Regions from separate parts of the Streptomyces sp. NPDC088817 genome, predicted to be linked through region 2. Evidence: riboswitches for the same ligand, from Rfam matches in the RefSeq annotation. Region 2 holds a riboswitch; each other region holds the start of a gene.

Region 1 (4,493 bases), on a different contig from region 2:
TGAACAGCGCGGTGACGAGGTCCCGGTGCCGTTCGTCGACCAGCAGCCGGGCCGCGTACCGGCCCACGGTCTCCCCGGCGCTGTAGCCGAAGACCTGCTGGGCCTGCGGGCTCCAGAAGACCACGCGCCCCCGCGCGTCCAGCACCACCGCCGAGACGCTCAGCGAGTCCAGCAGGCCGCCGGACGGGGCCGCGGGCTCGTCCGGCGGCCCCGTGAAGGCTTCGGCAGACTCCACCGTCGACGCCTCCTCTCGCCTCGCCCCCGCGCTCACGGCCGAGACCGCTGCCTGCCCCACCATGGTCTCGCGCCCCGGCCGGGTCGGCAGGTCCGCCACCGGCGGCCCAGCGCCCGGCGGACCGCCCTCAGTCGATCCCGTACCGAGCCGCGATGCCGTCGATCACGAGTTCGAGGCCCTCCGTGAAGTGCTGCTCGTAGTCCGTGAAGATCTCGGTGCCTGCTGCGGCGGACAGCGGGAAGTCGGCCATCATCCGGGCACGTTCCGCGATGTCGTAGCCCTCGCGCCGCTCGTCGGGCAGCGGTTCGACGCCCTGCTCCTCGGTGACGAAGCCGAGGGTGTACAGATACGTGGTCGTGGTGGCGCGCACCGCCTGGGCGAGCGTGAAGCCGGCGGCCGTGAACAGGCGCAGGCTGTCCTCCATCTGCTCGGCGTGCTCCAGGCCCGTGAAGCGCGAGCCGCTGAAGACCTTCGCGCCGTCGCGGTAGCCGCGCAGCGCCTCGCGCAGACCGTGGTTGGTCCTGCGCAGCCGCTCCCGCCAGGTGTCCGCGGGGTCGAGCGGGGTCCGGGCGATCATCCGCCGGTACATCTGCGTGGCCATCTCGTCGAGCAGCGCCTGCTTGTCCTTGAAGTGCCAGTACAGGGCGGGTGCCTTGACGCCCAGCTCGCGGCCGATGGCGCTCAGCGTCAGGCCCGCCAGGCCCACCTCGTTGAGCAGGGCCAGGGCGGCGTCCGCGACCCGTTCGCGGTCGAGGGGCGCGCGTCGTTCCGTGTTCACGCTTGACAGCTTAACGGCATTAAGGCCATCGTCGTGGCGGACGGCACTTAACGGCGTTAAGGAGCGTGAGCACATGATCGAACACCGCACGACCGCACACCGCACGACCGCGCACACGGACGTCCTGATCGTGGGCGCGGGCCCCAGCGGGCTGACCCTGGGCATCGACCTGGCCCGGCGCGGGGTGGACGCGCTCGTCGTGGAGCGGGGTGACGGGCTGTTCCCCGGCTCGCGGGGCAAGGGGATCCAGCCGCGCACCCTGGAGGTCTTCGACGACCTCGGCGTCCTCGACGCGGTCCGCGCGGCCGGCGGCGCCTACCCGGTCGGGATGATCTGGCGGAACGGGGAGCGGGCGGGCGAGCACCGGATGTTCGACCCGGTGGAGGCGACCGAGGACTCGCCGTACGCGGAAGGCTTGATGGTGCCGCAGTGGCGCACCCAGCGGATCCTCCTGGAGCGGCTCGAGGAGCTGGGCGGGCGGGTCGCCTTCGGCCGGGAGGCGGTCGGCCTCGCTCAGGACGAGGACGGCGTGACCGTGCGCTTCGCCTCCGGTGCCGAGGTGAGGGCCAGGTACGTGGTCGCCGCCGACGGGGGCCGCTCGGCGGTGCGCCGGGCGCTCGGCATCGGCATGACCGGCGAGACGGTCGATCCGAGCCCGATGCTGGTGGCGGACGTCCGTATCACCGGTCTCGACCGCGACAACTGGCACATCTTCCCGGCCGGCGGCGAGAGCGGCGGCTTCATGGCGATCTGCCCGCTGGCGGGCACCGAGGACTTCCAGGTCGTGGCCGGGTTCCCGGAGGGCACGGCGGTGGACCTGTCCCTGGACGGCGTCCGCGAGGTCGTCGCCGCCCGCTCGCACCTCGCTCCCGAGGATCTGACCGAGGTGCGGTGGGCCTCGGACTTCCGCCCGCGGGCGGCGCTCGCGGACCGCTTCCGCGAGGGCCGGGTCCTCCTCGCCGGGGACGCCGCGCACATCCACTCGCCGGCCGGCGGCCAGGGCCTCAACACCAGCGTGCAGGACGCCTACAACCTCGGCTGGAAGCTGGGCGCGGTGCTGCGCGACGGCGTGCCCGGCTCCCTCCTGAGCACCTACGAGGAGGAACGGCGGCCGGTCGCCGCCGGGATGCTCGCCCTCTCCACGAGCGTGCACCGCGGCGAGACCCGCCGCGGCGGGGCGACCCGCCAACTCGGCCTGGGCTACCGGACCTCCTCCCTCACGGAGGAAACACGCCGCTTGCCCGGCCCGGTGCGGGCGGGCGACCGCGCGCCGGACGGGACCGTGGACGGCACACGGCTGTTCGACACGTTCCGGGGGCCGCACTGGACCCTGCTGACGACGAGCGCGGACACGGCACCCGAGGCGTACGGCGCGGGGGTGTTCCTGATCCGCCCGGACGGTTACGTGGGCTGGGCCGGCGAGACCGCGGACGGGCTGGAGGAGTACGCGAGGCGCGTGGGCGCCGAGGACGCGCACCGGATCCCGCGGCGACCCGCGCCGAGCGGGTGTCTCGGCTCACCATCCGAATGATGGACATGATCCGCCGCGACCCGGGAGGGACCCGTAGGCTGGCCCGTGCAGCTGGTTCGCCCCGTCCGCCAGGCGGGATGCGTCGCAAGAGGGAACCCGGTGGGAATCCGGGACTGCCCCGCAGCGGTGAGTGGGAACGACCGCCGTCATACGCACTGGACCCGGGAAGGGTCTGGGAAGCGACGGCCAGTAGGTGTCTCGTCCGACGAAGACGTGCCCGCGAGTCCGAAGACCTGCCAACTGCCCGTGCGCGAACCACTCGCGCGCGGACATCCCGGTGACCTCGAGGGCGGGTTGGGGCACCCCCGGACGAAGTCTGGGGGAGTACACACCGAACGGACGGCCGCGGGCCGGTGCCGTCCGGTTCCGTCACCCTTCGCGCCCCGTCCCGTCCCCGGGATCTCAGGGAATCGTCTCGCGAAGGAGATCTCCGTGACCACCAAGTCCGCAGCCGCGGCAGCACGGGCCACCGTGTACGGCTACCCCCGCCTGGGCCGGGGCCGGGAACTCAAGAAGGCCGTCGAGGGCTACTGGAAGGGCCGCGTCGACGCCGACGCCCTGCGCACCACGGCCGCCGAGCTGCGCCGCGCCAACTGGCGGGAGCTGGCCGGGGCCGGCGTGGACGAGGTCCCCACCGGGGACTTCTCGTACTACGACCACGTGCTGGACACCACCGTGATGGTGGGCGCGATCCCGGCCCGCCACCGGGACGCCGTCGCCGCCGACCCCCTGGACGGCTACTTCGCGATGGCGCGCGGCACCCAGGACGTCGCGCCGCTGGAGATGACCAAGTGGTTCGACACGAACTACCACTACCTGGTGCCCGAGCTGGGTCCCGACACGGTGTTCACGGCCGACTCCGCCAAGCAGGTCGCCGAGCTGGAGGAGGCCCTCGGCCTGGGCCTGACCGCCCGGCCCGTCCTGGTCGGCCCCGTCACCTACCTGCTGCTGGCCAAGCCCGCCCCCGGCGTGGCCGCCGGCTTCGACCCGCTCACCCTGCTGGACCGGCTGCTGCCCGTGTACGCCGAGGTCCTCGCCGACCTGCGCGCCGCGGGCGCCGAATGGGTGCAGCTGGACGAGCCGGCACTCGTCCAGGACCGCACCCCGGCGGAACTGAACGCCGCCGAGCGCGCCTACCGCGACCTCGGCGCGCTCACCGACCGGCCCAGGCTGCTGGTCGCCTCCTACTTCGACCGGCTGGGCGACGCGCTGCCGCTGCTGGCCAGGGCTCCGGTGGACGGGCTCGCGCTGGACTTCACCGACGCGGCGGCGGCGAACCTGGACGACCTCGCCGCCGTCGGCGGACTGCCCGGCAAGCGGCTGGTCGCCGGGGTCGTCAACGGCCGCAACATCTGGGTCGACGACCTGTCGGCGTCCCTGGCCACGCTCGGCACCCTGCTGGGCCTCGCCGACCGGGTCGACGTGTCCGCCTCCTGCTCCCTGCTGCACGTGCCGCTCGACACGACGGCCGAGCGCGACATCGAGCCGCAGATCCTTCGCTGGCTCGCCTTCGCCCGGCAGAAGACCGCCGAGATCGTCACCCTTGCCAGGGGCCTGACCCACGGCACGGACGCGATCGCCGCCGAACTCGCCGCGAACCGCGCCGACCTGGCCTCCCGCGCGCACTCCCCCATCACCCGCGATCCGCAGGTCCGCGCCCGTGCCGCGGCCGTCACCGACGCGGACGCCCGCCGCTGCCGGCCGTACGCCGAACGGACCGCCGCCCAGCGCGCCCACCTCGGTCTGCCGCTGCTGCCGACCACCACGATCGGCTCCTTCCCGCAGACCGGCGAACTGCGCGCCGCCCGCGCCGATCTGCGCGCGGGCCGGATCGGCACCGCCGGGTACGAGGAGCGCGTCAGGGCGGAGATCCGGGAGGTGATCTCCTTCCAGGAGAAGACCGGCCTGGACGTGCTGGTGCACGGCGAGGCCGAACGCAACGACATGGT
Region 2 (4,493 bases):
CACGCCGTGCGGTACAGCCCGCGCACGTCCTCGGGGATCCAGGCGAAGTCCTGCACCGAGCCGTTGGCCTCGCGCAGCGCCTCACGGGTGCGGGCGTCCCAGACGCCGAGCGCCTTCAGATCGTCCACCAGGTACGAGTTGACCTGGAGGAACTCCCCGGAGAGCGTCTCACGCTTGAAGAGGTTGGAGACCTGCGGCTCGATGCACTCGTACACGCCCGCGATCGAGGCGATGGTGGCGGTCGGGGCGATCGCGAGCAGCAGCGAGTTGCGCATGCCGACGGCGGCGATCCGCTCGCGCAGGGCCGCCCAGCGCTCCGGCCAGGTCAGCTCGACGTCGTAGTGGTCGGGGTGCAGCACGCCCCGGGCCGTACGGGTCTTCTCCCACGCGGGCAGCGGGCCGCTGCGCTCGGCGAGGTCGGCGGACGCCTCGTACGCGGCGAGCATGATCCGCTCGGCGATACGGGTGGACAGGGCCTTCGCCTCCGGGGAGTCGAAGGGCAGGCGCAGCTTGAAGAACACGTCCTGCAGGCCCATGGCGCCCAGGCCCACCGGCCGCCAGCGGGCGTTGGAGCGGCCCGCCTGCTCGGTCGGGTAGAAGTTGATGTCGACCACGCGGTCGAGGAAGGTGACCGCGGTGCGGACGGTCTCGTCCAGCCGCTCCCAGTCGATGTCGCCGCCGGCCACGAACGCGCCGAGGTTGACCGACCCCAGGTTGCACACCGCCGTCTCGCCGTCGTCGGTGACCTCCAGGATCTCCGTGCAGAGGTTCGAGGAGTGGACCACGTGGCCCGGCTCCGCGGTCTGGTTCGCGGTGCGGTTGGCGGCGTCCTTGAAGGTCATCCAGCCGTTGCCGGTCTGCGCGAGGGTGCGCATCATGCGGCCGTACAGGTCGCGGGCCGGCATGGTCTTGCGCGCCAGGCCCCGCGCCTCCGCGGCCCGGTACGCGGCGTCGAACTCCTCACCCCACAGGTCGGTGAGCTCGGGCACGTCCGCGGGGGAGAACAGCGACCACTGACCGTCGGCGTTCACCCGGCGCATGAACTCGTCCGGGATCCAGTGCGCGAGGTTGAGGTTGTGCGTCCGGCGGGCGTCCTCACCGGTGTTGTCGCGCAGCTCCAGGAACTCCTCGATGTCAGAGTGCCAGGTCTCCAGGTAGACCGCGGCGGCGCCCTTGCGCCGGCCGCCCTGGTTCACGGCGGCCACCGAGGCGTCCAGGGTCTTCAGGAACGGCACGATGCCGTTGGAGTGCCCGTTGGTGCCGCGGATCAGCGAACCGCGGGAGCGGATGCGGGAGTAGGCGATGCCGATGCCGCCGGCGTGCTTGGACAGACGGGCGACCTGGAGGTAGCGCTCGTAGATGGAGTCCAGCTCGTCCTTGGGGGAGTCGAGCAGGTAGCAGGACGACATCTGCGGGTGGCGCGTGCCCGAGTTGAACAGGGTGGGGGAGGAGGGCAGGTAGTCGAGGCGGCTCATCAGCCCGTAGAGCGCCTCGACCTCGTCGACGGACCGCGCGGTGTCGTCCTGCGCGAGACCGGCCGCGACCCGCAGCATGAAGTGCTGGGGCGTCTCGATCACCTTGCGGGTGATCGGGTGCCGCAGCAGGTACCGGCTGTGCAGGGTGCGCAGGCCGAAGTAGCCGAAGCGGTCGTCGGCGGCCCGGTCGATCATCGCGTCCAGGCGGTCGGCGTGGACGCGCACGAACTCCGCGGTCCGGTCGGCGACGAGGCCTTCGCGGTGGCCCACGACGACGGAGTCGGTGAAGGAGGCGACGCCCTGGGAGGCGGCCTCGGCGCGGATGGCGAGGGTCAGCAGCCTGGCCGCCAGCCGGGAGTAGGCGGGGTCCTCGGAGATGAGCCCGGCGGCCGCCTCCGTGGCCAGCTCGCGCAACTCGGCCTCGTCGGCCCGCGCCGACCGGCCGCGCAGCGCGGCGGCGGCGACCCGGCCGGGGTCGGCGTCGGGGAGGTCGGCGGTCAGCTCGGTCAGGGTCCGCAGCAGTACGGCACCTGGACCGTCGGTTTCCGTGGCTACGACTGAAACCGGGTCGGCTGGCGCGATGGTCACGTGGAGCTCTCCCTCGCTCGGCACGGGGCCTCGCCGAGGGCAGGGGGCGGCACACGAACGCACACGGCGCCGCGTCCACCGGCCCATTCCGCGAAGCCCGGACGTCAGGGCACCCGGACCGGACGGCCGGGCGCACTGTCGGCAGGTCCTCGGACTGACGCTCGTGACGGGCCTTGGGGGCATACGTGCACGAGTACACCGTTGCGGGACAGTTCCGGATTCGCACCGGATTCCCCTGCGGCGACATTGAGCACGAGCATACATCTTGTGCTGAGCGAGTCAGGCACCCCCATATGTTGTGCCGCGTCGACTCCGGAGCGTGTCAGAATGTCAACTCGTAGGTGAGCAGCATGATGTCGTCCAGCTCGGGGAGCGGGTTCCAGTCCCGGCCCGGTGTGCGAACGAAGCCGAGGCGCTCGTAGATGCGGTGGGCGGTGTGCATGGAGCTCTGGGTGGACAGCACCACGCGGACACAGCCCTCCACGGCCCGTGCCCGGTCCGTACAGGCCCGTACGAGGGCCTCGCCGACGCCCCTGCCGCGGGCCGCGTGCGCGACCGCGAGCATCCGTATCTCGGTCTCCCCGGGGCCGGCGAGGTCGGCCATGGGGCCGGCGCCCGGGACGAAGGTCACTCCGCCGAGCACCTGTCCGTCCGCCACCGCGACCAGCACCTCGGCGGCGGCCGCCCGCTTGGCCACGTCCCGCAGCTCGCCGAGATACCCGTCGCTCTCACCGAAGTCCAGGAGCCCGTCCTGGAGGTAGGCCCGGGCGGTGATCTCACCCAGGGTGCCGTACTCGCCGGGTTCGACCGGCCGGATCACGAAGTCCATGCGCCCGAGTGTGCCGCACGGGCACGGCAGCGGGCCGCCGGAATTCTCCGACGGCCCCTGGAACGCTCCGTGCGAGTGTCCCTGCCTGTTGCGGCACTAGTGCGGGGCCGCCGCCGTGGCCGGCGGGAGCTCCGCCTCGACGCCCGGGTCGCCGGCGTCCGCCGTGTAGTCCTCCGGACGGGTCTCGTCCACGCCCTGGGGCGCGTTGACCGCCTGCAGCACGAACGTCAGGACCACCGTGACGGCCGCGTTGAGCACGAACGCCGTCAGCCCGATGTAGCCGATCTCACCGAGGCCCGGGATCTCCTTCGCCGACCCGCCGAAGTGCTTCTGCGTGGGCGAGGCGACCCCGTAGGCGGCGACCGTGCCGTAGACCATGCCGACTGCCCAGCCCGCCAGCAGCGCCCAGCGGTGGAACCAGCGGGTGAACAGCCCGCCGACCAGGGCCGGGAAGGTCTGCAGGATCCAGATGCCGCCGAGCAGCTGGAAGTTGATGGCGACCGTCTTGTCCATGGTCAGGACGAAGGCCAGCGCGCCCACCTTCACCAGGAGCGACACGATCTTGGAGACCCGGGTCTCCTCCCGCGGTGTCGCCTGCGGGCGGATGAAGTCCTTGTAGATGTTGCGGGTGAACAGGTTCGCGGCGGCGATCGACATGATGGCCGCCGGCACCAGCGCGCCGATGGCGATCGCCGCGAACGCCACGCCCGCGAACCAGTCCGGGAACATGTTCTCGAAGAGCTGCGGGATGGCCAGCTGGCCGTTCTTCACCTGCACGCCCGCCGCGATCGCCATGAAGCCCAGCAGGGCGAGGAGGCCCAGCATCAGAGAGTACAGCGGCAGGATCGTGGTGTTGCGGCGGATCACCTCGCGGCTGCGCGAGGACAGCGTCGCGGTGATCGAGTGCGGGTACATGAACAGCGCGAGCGCGGAGCCCAGGGCCAGCGTGGCGTACGTCCACTGGCCGGCCGCCGCCGGCACCAGACCGCCCGAACCCGCCTCGGTGAACTTCTGGTCCGCCTTGGCGAACACCTCGCCGAAGCCGCCCAGTTTGATCGGGATGTAGATGACGGCCACCGCGATCACGATGTAGATCAGGGTGTCCTTCACGAACGCGATCAGCGCGGGCGCGCGCAGTCCCGACGAGTAGGTGTATGCCGCCAGCACGCCGAAGGCGATCAGCAGCGGCAGGTCCTTCACGAACCAGTGGGTGCTGTCGCCGCCGCCGACGCCCATCACGTCCAGGACGGCCTGGATGCCGACCAGTTGGAGCGCGATGTACGGCATGGTCGCGAGGATGCCGGTGAGCGCCACGGCCAGCGACAGGCTCTTGGAGCCGAACCGGCCGCGGACGAAGTCGGAGGTGGTCACGTATCCGTGCCGGTGGGACACCGACCACAGCCGCGGCAGGAACGTGAAGATCAGCGGGTACACCAGGATCGTGTACGGCACCGCGAAGAAGCCGGCCGCCCCGGTCGCGTAGACGGCGGCCGGCACGGCCACGAAGGTGTAGGCGGTGTACAGGTCGCCGCCGAGCAGGAACCAGGTCACCCAGGTGCCGAACGACCGGCCGCCCAGGCCCCATTCGTCCAGGCTGTGCT
Region 3 (4,493 bases), on a different contig from region 2:
CGAACTCGGCCTTTCGGAGCAGTTGGCCGGCCGCACCCACGAGTGCGACTGGCCGCCGCGCGAGGTCGCCTCCGTGCCCGTGGTGACCGGGGCGGACCTGGACCAGGACGCGCTCACCAGCCGGGAGATCTCCGACGCCGTCGGAGGGTCGGCGCACTCCGGTTCGTCGCTGTACACGCTGGACACCGAGGCTCTGGCCGCCCTGCGCCCCGACGTGGTGCTCACCCAGGACCTGTGCGACGTGTGCGCGGTGTCGTACGAGAAGGTCAGCCGGACCGTACGGCTGCTCGACGCCGGCACCTGGGTCCTCAGCCTGGAGCCGCGCACGCTCGACGACGTCCTGGACTGCCTGGTCACCGTCGGTGATCTGCTCGGTGTGAGCGAGCGCGCGCGGCGGCGCCGGGCCGAGTTGCGGGACCGCCTCGACCGGGTCCGCGGCGCGGTCGCCGGACTCGGCCGGCCCCGGGTGGTGGCGATCGAGTGGCTCGACCCGCTGTGGCCCGCCGGACACTGGGTCCCCGAGCAGATCACCACCGCCGGAGGCGAGCCGCTCCTCGCCGCCCCCGGCGAGCACACCAAGCCGATGACCTGGGAGGCGGTACGGGCCGCGCAGCCGGACGTCGTCCTCGTCCTGCCGTGCGGCTTTCCTCCCGAACGCACCCTGCGGGAAGCCTCGTTGCTCGGCGACCTGCCCGGCTGGGCGGATCTGCCCGCCGTCCCGTCCGGTCGCGTCCGGGTGCTGGACGGCCCGTCCTACTTCAACCGGCCGGGGCCCCGGGTGGTGCGCGGCGCCGAGATACTCGCGCAGGTGCTGCACGGCGTGCGGGCCGGCGACCCGGTCGCCCCGGCGGAGGCCCGGCCGTTCCCCGTCGGGTGACGACGGGCCGGTCTCCTCGGTGTACGGGCCTCCGCGCGAGCGCGTGACTCAGGACTCCGTGGCGCGTCGCGGCGGGGGGAAGGTGTACAGGTCGAGGATCTCCGGCAGGGGGGCCACCCCCGGACCACCGGCGCGCACCCAGGCGACGATGTCCTCCGTCGCGTCCGCGTCGTTGACGAGCCCGAGCCAGACCGGTCGCGCACCGGCCGCCCGGCCCTCGGCGGAGGGCTGGACCACGACGACGTTCGCCTGCTCGCACACGTCGAGGCATTCAGAGATGCGCATCGGCACCTCCGCGCGCAGCCGCGCGGTCTGCGTCGCGTGATCCACCCCGGTCACCTTGGCGCTGCCGCAGCAGCAGTCCCGGCACAGGACGACCCGGCACGGCACCGGACCGCTCCCCGCCACGGCACCGTCCGGCGCCTCGTCCGTCGGCTTCTCGGGCACGCCGCCCCACTCCCCTCCCGGGGAGATCCGCCCCGGTGTTCGTTCGAGGAGGCGACCGCGTGAGTCTCCTGGCTCCCGGGTCCTCGCTCGTCCCGCCTTCCCGCCCCGGACGGGGCAGTGGCGTTCCGGAACTCGCTCACCGGTCACAGTGGCGGGACCGCGCCGGATTCACACCGGCTTCCTCGGACCGCCGTCGCCTTTTGTCGCCGGTCATCATCCCATGATCGGTTCCGCCCCCCGCAACGGCCCGTTCCGCTCATCCCTGGCACCGCGGGCACCAGACCGTGCGGCGTCCGCCGACGCGGTTCGAGCACAGGGGCCGCCCGCAGCGAGGACACATCGGTACGCGGTCGTCCCGTTGTCCGGTGAGCCAGGACTCCCTCGGCGGCACGCACCCGGCACGGACGGACGACTCCAGGACCCTGCCCATCCCCGCATGGACACGTCGAAGCGCGGTCTCGCCCAGCTCCCCCGCCGGAGTCCGGGGTGCCACCCGGGCCCGCCAGAGGATCTCGTCGCACAGGAGGTTCCCGAGACCCGCGATCACGGACTGGTCCATCAACGCGCTCTTGACGGCGCGCCGCCGTCCCGACAACAGGTCCCGGAACTCAGCCCGGCTCACGGTCAGGGCGTCGGGCCCCAGACCGTCCACGATCCGCGCGAGCTGCGCTCCGTCGGCCAACCGCACGCCTTGGAGCTTGCGTTGATCGCGATAGCGCAGATGCCGGGCGTCGTCGAGCGTCAGCACGATGCGGTCGTGCGGCGCGAGGGGCTCGTCCGGGGCACAGCACCGCAGTGATCCCGTCATGCCGAAGTGCCAGACCAGCCAGACCAGTACGGGACCGTCGTCGCCGACCGGCACGAACAGCCACTTGCCGTGCCGCCACGCCTGACCCAGACGCCTGCCCGTCAGCTCCCTCCGCAGCCGCCGCGCGCTGACACCCCGGAGCACCCCGGTGTCCCGCACCTCGACGTCCGTGACACACCGCTGACAACCGCAGGTCATCAGCACCTCGCGGAATCCCTCGACATCCGGCAGTTCGGGCATGCGTTCGCCCCGATCGGCTCGTTCGTCGCGGCTCTTCGTCGTACGTCGTCGGCGTACGGTCATCGACGTATGGTCGTCGGCGTACGGTCGTCGGCCCGCCGCACGCGGAGACGGGTACCCGCGGAGGGCGACCGCACGCACTCGTCGTTCCGCCGCAGCCACGATGCCCCGAGGCAGGACGCACCGAGGCAGGACGCATCGGGGCACGGTGCCCCGATCGGACGTCCGCCGGTTTCGGCCTGCGGCCCGACCGGGATACCCATGGCACGTGATCCCGTCCAAGGTCGACGACACGCTGCCCGAGCTGGCTCCCTTCGTCCACGCCGTACAGGGCCGAAGGCCCGACGACGGCACGTGGTGCGAGGCGTGGACGGTACGCGACATCCTGGTCCACCAGACGGGGAACGCCGAGGAGCCGGCCCGGGTACTGCGAGCGTTTCACGCGGGCACACCGGTCGAGACCAGGAGCTTCGCGCACGAGGCTCCCTACCGGCGGATGTCGGACACCGAACTCTGGGCGGCGTTCTTGACCAACTGTGAACAGCTCACCGAGGTCGCGGCGGCCGCGGCACGGGACCTGTCCCCGGACACGGAAGTGATGTGGACCGGCCGGTCCGTGTAGGTCCCCTTCTTCGCGGAACACATGCGTGAGGAACTGATCCTCCACCGCTGGGACCTGACCGGCGACGACCGGACGGCCGTGCGGTCCCTCAACGAGTCGTGGATGACCGAGCACAGCGTGGTGTCGGTGGGCCGGCCCTTGCTGGTCCGGGGCCGCGCCGGTCTGAACCTGGGCCCCGAGGGGCGGGTCGAGGGCCGCCTGCGTACGCCGGGCACCGACGACATCGTGGTGACGGCCGACGCCGACGGCGGCACGATCCGGTTCGCCGCTCCCGAGGGCCCGGCCACGATCGAGAGCGACGCGGCCACCCGCGTCCTCCTCCTGTGGGGCCGCCGCCCCGCCGACCCCGCCCGCCGACCCCGCCCGCTGGCACAGCACCGCAGGCCCGGAGGCACTGCGGAGCGTACGGGCCCTCCTCGGCGGCTACTGAGTCACGGCGCCCGGACTACCCCACGAACCCGAGGAACTCCGCCCACGCCGGGGAGGCGACCTCGAACCGCGGTCCGTCACTCCGCTTGGAGTCGCGTACGTGCACGGCTCCGGGAGCGAGTGCGACTTCCACGCAGTCGTCACCCTCGGACCCGCTGTAGCTGCTCTTGAACCAGTCCAGTGCACTGTCGGTGTTCATAGCGCTCCTCGCATCCGCTGCAACAACTCGGCCGAGTCCGCGGGGGACAGAGCCTGCGAGCGCATCTTGGCATAGCGCATCTGCATCACGCTCACCGCTTCCCGGTCAGAAACCAGTTGCCCGGTCTTCTGCCCCTCCGAGTACCCCAACCACTGGCGCTCCGGGGTCTCCAGGAGCCGCATGGGACCGTCCGTACCCGCGTGGTGGGGTTGCCGCTGCGGCATGATCTGCAGCTCCACGTTCCACGGTTGCGTGCGGACGAGGAGGTGGTCGAGCAGTTCCCGGGTGACCTCCTCACCTCCGGTCTGCCGCAGCAGTACCGACTCCTCGACGATGAAACTGAACGCGACCGGCGGCCTGCGCGTCAACAGTTCCTGCCGCGCCAGCCGGGCGGCGATCCGCTCCTGCAACTGCTCCTCCGTGGGCGGAGGCGGCACGTTGAGCATCACCGCGCGCGTGTGGGCCTCGGTCTGGAGCAGCCCCGGCACGACCCGGCACTCGTACGTGCACAGGCTGACCGCCGCCTCCTCGAGCTGCGCCCACTCCCGGAACCAGACCGCAAGCCCGCGCTGCCGTCCCACGTGCCGGGCCACGGCCCGCAGCACACCGAACGACTCCAGCGCCTCCTCCGCCCGCTCGACGAAGGTCGCGGTGGGCATCCGCCGCCCCTGCTCCACCGAAGCGACAGAAGCATGCGAGTAGTTGAGCCTCTCGGCCAACTGTTCCTGCGTCAGCAGGGCCCGTTCACGGAAGACCTTCAGGGCCGCCCCGAACGCCTTCATACTGCCGGACGAATCAAGCGCACTGCCACCACCTGCCATGGCTGAACACCCCCTTGTCACACCGCGTCACCTCTTGCAACGAGTACAAC

The links. Region 2 has a riboswitch for cobalamin ahead of ACIP4X_RS07135 (ribonucleoside-diphosphate reductase subunit alpha). Riboswitches for the same ligand answer to the same signal wherever they lie in the genome.
Region 1: linked by a shared signal. The riboswitch ahead of metE (5-methyltetrahydropteroyltriglutamate--homocysteine S-methyltransferase) and the one ahead of ACIP4X_RS07135 (ribonucleoside-diphosphate reductase subunit alpha) in region 2 are both predicted to bind cobalamin.
Region 3: linked by a shared signal. The riboswitch ahead of ACIP4X_RS22000 ((2Fe-2S) ferredoxin domain-containing protein) and the one ahead of ACIP4X_RS07135 (ribonucleoside-diphosphate reductase subunit alpha) in region 2 are both predicted to bind cobalamin.

Annotation. Positions count from the first base shown of each region.
Region 1 is NZ_JBIVJN010000008.1:121,998-126,490, reverse strand. Features, by position in the region: gene ACIP4X_RS16905 (SpoIIE family protein phosphatase) at 1-235, opposite strand, end outside; gene ACIP4X_RS16900 (TetR/AcrR family transcriptional regulator C-terminal domain-containing protein) at 363-1,013, opposite strand; gene ACIP4X_RS16895 (FAD-dependent monooxygenase) at 1,087-2,544, shown strand; cobalamin riboswitch at 2,580-2,800, shown strand; gene metE (5-methyltetrahydropteroyltriglutamate--homocysteine S-methyltransferase) at 2,977-4,493, shown strand, end outside.
Region 2 is NZ_JBIVJN010000003.1:210,945-215,437, reverse strand. Features, by position in the region: gene ACIP4X_RS07135 (ribonucleoside-diphosphate reductase subunit alpha) at 1-2,063, opposite strand, end outside; cobalamin riboswitch at 2,186-2,340, opposite strand; gene ACIP4X_RS07130 (GNAT family N-acetyltransferase) at 2,386-2,892, opposite strand; gene mctP (monocarboxylate uptake permease MctP) at 2,989-4,493, opposite strand, start outside.
Region 3 is NZ_JBIVJN010000011.1:273,409-277,901, reverse strand. Features, by position in the region: gene ACIP4X_RS22005 (cobalamin-binding protein) at 1-877, shown strand, start outside; gene ACIP4X_RS22000 ((2Fe-2S) ferredoxin domain-containing protein) at 926-1,324, opposite strand; cobalamin riboswitch at 1,386-1,508, opposite strand; gene ACIP4X_RS21995 (DNA-formamidopyrimidine glycosylase family protein) at 1,581-2,372, opposite strand; gene ACIP4X_RS21990 (maleylpyruvate isomerase N-terminal domain-containing protein) at 2,641-2,994, shown strand; gene ACIP4X_RS21985 (DUF397 domain-containing protein) at 3,440-3,622, opposite strand; gene ACIP4X_RS21980 (helix-turn-helix domain-containing protein) at 3,619-4,404, opposite strand.